DNA from 2 places in the Streptomyces sp. NPDC050485 genome. Region 1 is predicted to be linked to the other one. Evidence: riboswitches for the same ligand, from Rfam matches in the RefSeq annotation. Region 1 holds a riboswitch; the other holds the start of a gene.
What was found. A riboswitch is a leader RNA that binds a small molecule or an ion and turns the genes downstream of it on or off. The one in region 1 is predicted to bind cobalamin.
Positions count from the first base shown of each region.

Region 2: it holds a riboswitch for cobalamin, as region 1 does, so the genes downstream of both, ACIBK6_RS26615 (ribonucleoside-diphosphate reductase subunit alpha) here and metE (5-methyltetrahydropteroyltriglutamate--homocysteine S-methyltransferase) in region 1, are expected to answer to the same signal.

Region 1 is NZ_JBITHR010000007.1:68,273-72,477, forward strand. It holds gene aceB (malate synthase A) at 1-46, shown strand, start outside; gene ACIBK6_RS16340 (3-hydroxybutyryl-CoA dehydrogenase) at 43-912, shown strand; cobalamin riboswitch at 1,087-1,304, shown strand; gene metE (5-methyltetrahydropteroyltriglutamate--homocysteine S-methyltransferase) at 1,467-3,779, shown strand; gene ACIBK6_RS16350 (hypothetical protein) at 3,901-4,182, opposite strand.
Region 2 is NZ_JBITHR010000014.1:117,540-121,744, reverse strand. It holds gene ACIBK6_RS26615 (ribonucleoside-diphosphate reductase subunit alpha) at 1-1,800, opposite strand, end outside; cobalamin riboswitch at 1,926-2,085, opposite strand; gene ACIBK6_RS26610 (Uma2 family endonuclease) at 2,173-2,760, shown strand; gene mctP (monocarboxylate uptake permease MctP) at 2,827-4,205, opposite strand, start outside.

The sequences.
Region 1 (4,205 bases):
TGCGTACAGCCGCCACTTGGTGCACCGTCTGGAGGGACAGTCATGACCAGAGTCATCAGCCGGATCGGCGTGGTGGGCGGCGGCCAGATGGGCGCCGGGATAGCCGAGGTCTGCGCCCGCGCCGGACTCGACACCGTCGTCTGCGAGGCAGACGCCATCGCCGCCCGCGGCGCACGGGAGCGGATCGCCATCTCGCTCGAACGCGCCGTCCAGCGCGGCAAGCTGGACCGCGTCACCGCCGAGGACGCGCTGGCCCGCACGGTCTTCACCGGCAGTCTTGACGACCTGGCCGACCGCCATCTCGTCATCGAGGCGGTGGTGGAGAGCGCGGCGGTGAAGACCGAGGTGTTCGCAGCCCTGGACAAGATCGTCGAGGATCCCGGGGCGATCCTCGCCACCAACACCTCCGCCATCCCGGTCATGCGCCTGGGCATGGCCACCCGGCGCGCCGACCGCGTTCTCGGACTGCACTTCTTCAACCCCGCCCCCGTCCTGCCCCTGGTCGAGGTCGTCTCCTCGCTGCACACCGCCCCGGAGACCGTCACCGCCGTACAGGACTTCGTCACGCACACCTTGGGCAAGACGGTCGTCCGCTCCCAGGACCGGGCCGGATTCGTCGTCAACGCACTGCTGATTCCCTACCTCCTCTCGGCGATCCGCATGGCCGAGTCAGGCTTCGCCACCGCCGCCGACGTGGACGCGGGCATGGAGCTGGGCTGCGCGCACCCCATGGGGCCGCTGAAGCTGGCGGACCTGATCGGCCTGGACACGGTCGCCTCCATCGCCGAATCCCTCTACGCGGAATTCAAGGAACCCCTGTACGCCCCGCCGCCGCTGCTCCTGCGCATGGTGGAAGCCGGGCTGCTCGGCCGCAAGAGCGGCCGCGGGTTCCACATCTACGACCGGGGCTGAGGGGCCCGGGTCTGCCGCCGGGGGCTGAGGGGCCCGCGGCTGCTGTGGAGTGGGGCGCGGAGCAGATAGCTGAGACTGCTCCGCGCCCCTTCACCCATGCGCCGGGGCCTCGCCCGCGTCTCATTTCGCATTCCGGAATATGAACAATGCTGTCCTGGATGCCATCTGCCCTCTACTGTGACCAGTGCAGCTGGTTCGCCCTGTCCACCAGACAGACGCGTCGTAAGAGGGAACCCGGTGGGAATCCGGGACTGCCCCGCAGCGGTGAGTGGGAACGACCGCCGTCATACGCACTGGATCCCTCCGCGGACCTGGGAAGCGACGGCCAGTAGGAACCTGCCTCGGCAGAGTGCCCACGAGTCCGAAGACCTGCCCGTTGCCCGCACGTGACCGATCGCGTGCGGACATCCCGGTGACCTCGTGGGCGGGTCGGCGTACATATCAGACGGAGCACCGTGCCAGTGGCGCGTGTGGGCTCCGTCCGGTTCGTCATCCCTTCGCGTCCGTGTCCCGTCTCCGGGATTCTCAGGAGTCATCTCGCGAAGGAGATTTCCGTGACAGCGAAGTCCGCAGCCGCGGCAGCACGGGCCACCGTGTACGGCTACCCCCGCCAGGGCGCGAACCGCGAACTGAAAAAGGCGATCGAGGGCTACTGGAAGGGCCGCGTCACCGCCGCCGCCCTGAAGGAGACCGCCGAGGGCCTGCGCCGTTCGAACTGGCAGCAGTTGGCCGACGCCGGTATCCACGAGGTGCCGACCGGTGACTTCTCGTACTACGACCACGTCCTGGACACCAGTGTCATGGTCGGCGCTGTCCCCCAGCGACACCGCGACGCCGTCGAATCCGACGCGCTCGACGGCTACTTCGCGATGGCCCGCGGCACCCAGGACGTCGCACCCCTGGAGATGACCAAGTGGTTCGACACCAACTACCACTACCTGGTGCCCGAGTTGGGGCCGGACACCCTCTTCACCGCCGACTCCACCAAGCAGGTCGCCGAACTGACGGAAGCCCTCGCGCTCGGCCACAGCGCACGCCCCGTCCTCGTCGGCCCCGTCACCTACCTGCTGCTCGCCAAGCCCACCCCCGGCATCGCCACCGACTTCGACCCGCTGACCCTCCTGGACCGGCTGCTCCCCGTGTACGCCGAGGTCCTCGCCGACCTGCGCGCGGCCGGTGCCGAGTGGGCGCAGTTGGACGAGCCCGCCCTCGTCCAGGACCGCACCCCGGCCGAGCTCAACGCGGCCGCCCGCGCCTACCGCGACCTGGGCACCCTCACCGACCGGCCCAAGCTCCTGGTCGCCTCGTACTTCGACCGGCTCGGGGACGCGCTTCCCGTCCTGGCGAAGGCCCCGATCGACGGCATGGCCCTCGACTTCACCGAGGCGGCCGGCGCCAATCCGGACGCGCTCGCCGCCGTCGGAGGACTGCCCGGCAAGCGTCTGGTCGCCGGCGTCGTCAACGGCCGCAACATCTGGATCAACGACTTCGAGAAGTCCCTGTCCACCCTCGGGACGCTGCTCGGTCTGGCCGACCGGGTCGACGTGGCGGCCTCCTGCTCGCTCCTGCACGTGCCGATCGACGCGGCGGCCGAGCGGGACATCGAGCCGCAGATCCTGCGCTGGCTGGCCTTCGCCCGCCAGAAGACGGCGGAGGTCGTCACGCTCGCGCGCGGCCTCACCGAGGGAGCCTCGGCGATCACCGCCGAACTCGCCGCCAACCAGGCCCGCTTGGCATCCCGGGCACACTCCCCCATCACCCGCGACCCGGCCGTCCGGGCCCGCGTGGCCGCCGTCACCGACACGGACGGCCGCCGCTCCGCTCCGTACGAGGAGCGGGCCGCGGCCCAGCGCGCCCACCTCAAGCTGCCGCTGCTGCCCACGACCACCATCGGCTCGTTCCCGCAGACCACCGAACTGCGCACGGCCCGCGCTGACTTGCGCGCGGGGCGCATCGACACCGCCGCGTACGAACAGCGCATCGAGAACGAGATCCGCGAGGTCATCGCCTTCCAGGAGAAGACCGGCATCGACGTCCTCGTGCACGGCGAGCCCGAACGCAACGACATGGTGCAGTACTTCGCCGAACAGCTCACCGGCTACCTCGCCACCCAGCACGGCTGGGTCCAGTCCTACGGCACCCGCTACGTCCGCCCGCCGGTCCTGGCCGGCGACATCTCGCGGCCCGAGCCGATGACGGTGCGCTGGACCAGTTACGCGAACTCGCTCACCGACCGCCCGGTCAAGGGCATGCTCACCGGCCCGGTCACCATGCTCGCCTGGTCCTTCGTCCGCGACGACCAACCGCTCGGCGACACCGCCCGCCAGGTCGCCCTCGCCCTGCGCGACGAGGTCAACGACCTGGAGGCATCAGGCACTTCGGTCATCCAGGTCGACGAACCGGCCCTGCGCGAAACCCTCCCGCTGCGCGCCGCCGACCACCCCGCCTACCTGGACTGGGCCACCGAGTCCTTCCGCCTCACCACCAGCGGCGTACGGCCGGACACGCAGATCCACACCCACATGTGCTACGCCGAGTTCGGCGACATCGTCCAGGCCATCGACGAACTCGACGCCGACGTCATCAGCCTGGAGGCCGCCCGCTCGCACATGCAGGTGGCCCGCGAACTGGCCGCACACGGCTACCCCCGCGAAGCCGGCCCCGGGGTCTACGACATCCACTCCCCGCGCGTCCCCTCCCCGGAGGAGGCATCCGCCTTGCTGCGCAAGGGACTTCAGGCCATCCCGGCGGACCGCCTCTGGGTCAACCCCGACTGCGGCCTCAAGACCCGCGGCTGGCCCGAGACCCGCGCCTCCCTGGAGAACCTGGCGACGGCGGCCCGTACCGTACGGGCGGAACTTGCTTGATTTTGAGCTGAGTCAAGGGCCGAGGGGTGGGCGCTCGCACCCCCTCTCGACCCTCCTACCCGTGAGGTCACCGCTTGTCCGGCCCCGAGCGGGCGCAGTACCTGCTGAGTCACCTGCCCTCTCAGGTGGTTTCGTCGTCGGTGACGATCCTGAACACGCCCTCGGCCAACAGTTTTTCGTCGAGGCGATTTCCCTCGAAGAATGCCACGCGCCGCTTGAGGCTGATGCCGTTGAACCGTCCCAGGATGCGCTTGGCCGCGTCGGCGAACCCCTCCTCCGTCGTGGCGACCGTGCCGATGGTGCCCTGCATCAGGTCTCCCGAGTGGGGGTCAACGAGGTTGCTCCACTCACCACTCGCGTTCCGGAACTGGATCAGAAAGGTATAGGTCTTATAGCCGGACATGCCGAAAACCGTACCGTAGCCTT
Region 2 (4,205 bases), on a different contig from region 1:
GACCGCGGCGATGCGCTCGCGCAGGGCCGCCCAGCGCTCCGGCCAGTTCAGCTCGACGTCGTAGTGGTCGGGGTGCAGCACCCCGCGCGCGGTGCGGGTCTTGTCCCAGGCGGGCAGCGGGCCCGACCGCTCGGCGAGGTCGGTGGACGCCTCGTAGGCGGTCAGCATGATCCGCTCGGAGAGCTTGGTGGAGAGCGCCTTCGCCTCGGGGGAGTCGAAGGGCAGGCGCAGCTTGAAGAAGACGTCCTGGAGGCCCATCGCGCCCAGGCCCACCGGGCGCCACTTGGCGTTGGAGCGGCCCGCCTGCTCGGTCGGGTAGAAGTTGATGTCCACGACGCGGTCGAGGAAGGTGACGGCGGTACGGACGGTCTCGTCCAGGCGCTCCCAGTCGATGCCGTCACCGACGACGAACGCACCCAGGTTGACCGAGCCGAGGTTGCAGACGGCCGTCTCGCCGTCGTCGGTCACCTCAAGGATCTCGGTGCACAGGTTGGAGGAGTGGACCGTGTGGCCGGGCTCCGCCGTCTGGTTGGCGGTGCGGTTGGAGGCGTCCTTGAACGTCATCCAGCCGTTGCCGGTCTGCGCGAGGGTACGCATCATGCGGCCGTACAGGTCGCGTGCGGGCATGGTCTTCTGGGCGAGCCCGGCCGCCTCGGCCTTGCGGTAGGCGGCGTCGAACTCCTCGCCCCACAGGTCGACGAGCTCGGGCACGTCGGCGGGCGAGAACAGCGACCACTGGCCGTCCGCGTCGACGCGGCGCATGAACTCGTCGGGGATCCAGTGCGCGAGGTTCAGGTTGTGCGTACGCCGCTGGTCCTCACCGGTGTTGTCGCGCAGCTCCAGGAACTCCTCGATGTCGGAGTGCCAGGTCTCCAGGTACACCGCCGCCGCGCCCTTGCGCCGGCCGCCCTGGTTGACCGCCGCGACCGAGGCGTCCAGCGTCTTGAGGAACGGGACGATGCCGTTGGAGTGCCCGTTGGTGCCCCGGATCAGCGAACCGCGGCTGCGGATGCGGGAGTACGAGAGCCCGATGCCGCCGGCGTGCTTGGAGAGGCGGGCGACCTGGTGGTAGCGGTCGTAGATGGAGTCCAGCTCGTCCAGCGGGGAGTCGAGCAGGTAGCAGGACGACATCTGGGGGTGGCGGGTGCCGGAGTTGAAGAGCGTGGGGGAGGACGGGAGGTAGTCCAGGCGGCTCATCAGGCCGTACAGGGACGCCACTTCGTCCAGGGCGCGCACCGAATCGTCCTCGGCGAGGCCGGACGCCACGCGCAGCATGAAGTGCTGGGGGGTCTCGATGACCTTGCGGGTGATCGGGTGGCGGAGCAGGTAGCGGGAGTAGAGGGTGCGCAGGCCGAAGTAGCCGAAGCGGTCGTCGGCGCCGTCGGCGAGCGCGGCCTCGACCAGGGCGTCCAGGCGGGTGGTGTGGGTGCGTACGAAGTCGGCGGTGCGGTCGGCGATCAGGCCCTCGCGGTGGCCGACCTCGACCGAGGCGGCGAACGACAACGCGCCCTGGCCGGCGGCCTCTTCGGCGATGGTGATCGTCAGGAGCCGGGCGGCGAGACGGGAGTACGCCGGGTCCTCGGAGATGAGCCCCGCGGCCGCCTCGGTGGCCAGGCTCCGCAGTTCCGCCTCGTCCGAGCGGGCGTTGCGGCCCCGGAGCGCGGCGGCGGCGACCCGGCCGGGGTCGGTGTCCGCGAGGTCGGCGGTGAGGTCGGTCAGGGTCCGCAGCAGCGCGGTCCCGGGCGCATCCGCCAGTTCTTCGGTGATCACTGAAGCGGGATCCGCTGGGGCGATGGTCACGTGGGGGCACTCCCTCGCTCGGCACGGGGCCTTCGGGGGAGGCGGAGGCGCGCGTCGGGGCAGCCCTGAGCACGTCGTCCACCGGCCCAACCGCGAGGCCCGGACGTCTCGGCACCCGGTTCGGTCGAGCCGGATGCGCCGTCGGCAGGTCCTCGGACTCACAGGGTGCGACAAACCGCACCAAGTACACCGTTGCGGGACAGTTCCGGATTTCCACCGGATTCCCCTGCGGCGACAGCGAGGACGAGCATACATGTGGGGGGCGCCGAGTGCGGCACCCCCCACATGTTGTGTCGGCCGCGATGCGGCATCCCTGTGACGTACCTCTCCGCTATCGTCGGAGACAGTACCGTCGAGGAAGGCGAGCGAGGCATGACCGTGATGTCCGACCGGCCCCACATGCTGCCCGACGAATTCGAAGCTCTGGCGCGCATAGCGGCCCGCGAGAGGGAGGGAACGCGGCTCGAATTCATCGACGGGGTAATCAGGAGCAAGGCCATGCCGGACGGCGACCACAACCGGATCATTCAGTGGCTGCTCAAGATCTGCATGCAGGCCCGGCCTGACGACCTCTTCCTGCACCCGGGGCAGGGGATCAAGGCGGAGGAATACCGGACTGGGCGGGCCATCCCCGATGCGGTGCTGGCTCATCCGGATGCCTTTGTCGGGCAGGGTGACTGGGTCGAACCCGAGCCGATCCTCATGGTCGTCGAGGTGACCTCGTGGGACTCCGATACCCACCGGCGGGACCACGTCGAGAAGCCCCGCGCCTACGCGGAGACAGGCATCCCCGTATACCTGCTCATCGACCGCGCCAAGTGTGAGATCTCCGTCTACAGCGAGCCCGAAGGCCGCCGGTACGCGGCGGTGCGCACGCTGCCCTTCGGCAGGGACATCGAGCTGCCCGAGCCCGTCGGCATTACCCTCCAGACCGAGCAGCTCAAGGACTGGGTGCGCTGACCGACCCACAGCGAAGGGCCGCGGCACCTGCCCAGGTGCCGCGGCCCTTCGTCGTACAACGGGAACTCAGTGGGCCGCGCCCGCCGTTGCGGGCGGCAGGTCCGTGCTCACTCCCGGGTCGCCCGCGTCGGCCGTGTAGTCCGACGGGGACGTCTCGTCCACGCCGTCCGGGGCCTTCACCGCGCGCAGGACGACGGTCAGGACCACGGTGACCACGACGTTCAGGACGAAGGCCGTCAGGCCGATGTAGCCGATCTCGCCGATGCCCGGGATCTCCTTTGAGGAGCCGCCGAAGTGCTTCTGGGTGGGCGAGGCGACGCCGTACGCCGCGAGCGTGCCGTACGCCATGCCGACCGCCCAGCCCGCGAGCAGCGCCCAGCGGTGGAACCAGCGCGTGAACAGGCCGCCGACCAGGGCCGGGAAGGTCTGCAGGATCCAGATGCCGCCGAGCAGCTGGAAGTTGATGGCCACGGTCTTGTCCATGGTCAGGACGAAGACCAGCGCGCCGACCTTCACCAGGAGCGAGACCAGCTTGGAGACCCGGGTCTCCTGCGCGGCCGTCGCGTCGGGCCGGATGAAGTCCTTGTAGATGTTGCGGGTGAACAGGTTCGCCGCCGCGATGGACATGATCGCCGCCGGGACCAGCGCGCCGATGCCGATCGCCGCGAAGGCCACGCCCGCGAACCAGTCCGGGAACATGTCCGCGAACAGCTGCGGGATCGCCAGCTGGCCGTTCTTGACGTTGACGCCCGCCGCGATCGCCATGAAGCCGAGCAGCGCGAGCAGGCCCAGCATCAGTGAGTACAGCGGCAGGATCGTGGTGTTGCGGCGGATCACGTTGCGGCTGCGCGAGGACAGCGTCGCGGTGATCGAGTGCGGATACATGAAGAGCGCGAGCGCCGAGCCGAGCGCGAGGGTGGCGTACGTCCACTGGCTCGCCTCGCCGGGCGCGAGCGCCCCCGTCGGCTTCCCGCCGGGCGGGCCCGCGAACTTGTGCTGCGCCGCGCTGAAGATGGCGTCGAAGCCGCCCAGCTTGATCGGGATGTAGATGATCGCCACCGCGATGACCAGGTAGATCAGCCCGTCTTTGACGAACGCGATCAGCGCGGGGGCGCGCAGCCCGGAGGAGTAGGTGTACGCCGCGAGCACCGCGAAGGCGATGAGCAGCGGCAGGTCCTTGACGAACCAGTTGGACGACCCGCCGCCCACCCCCATGACGTCCAACACGGCCTGGATGCCGACCAGTTGGAGCGCGATGTACGGCATGGTGGCGAGGATGCCGGTGACCGCGACCGCGAGCGACAGGCCCTTCGAGCCGAACCGGCCGCGCACGAAGTCCGAGGTGGTGACGTAGCCGTGCTTGTGCGAGACCGACCACAGGCGCGGCAGGAAGGTGAAGATCAGCGGGTAGACCAGGATCGTGTAGGGCACCGCGAAGAAGCCGG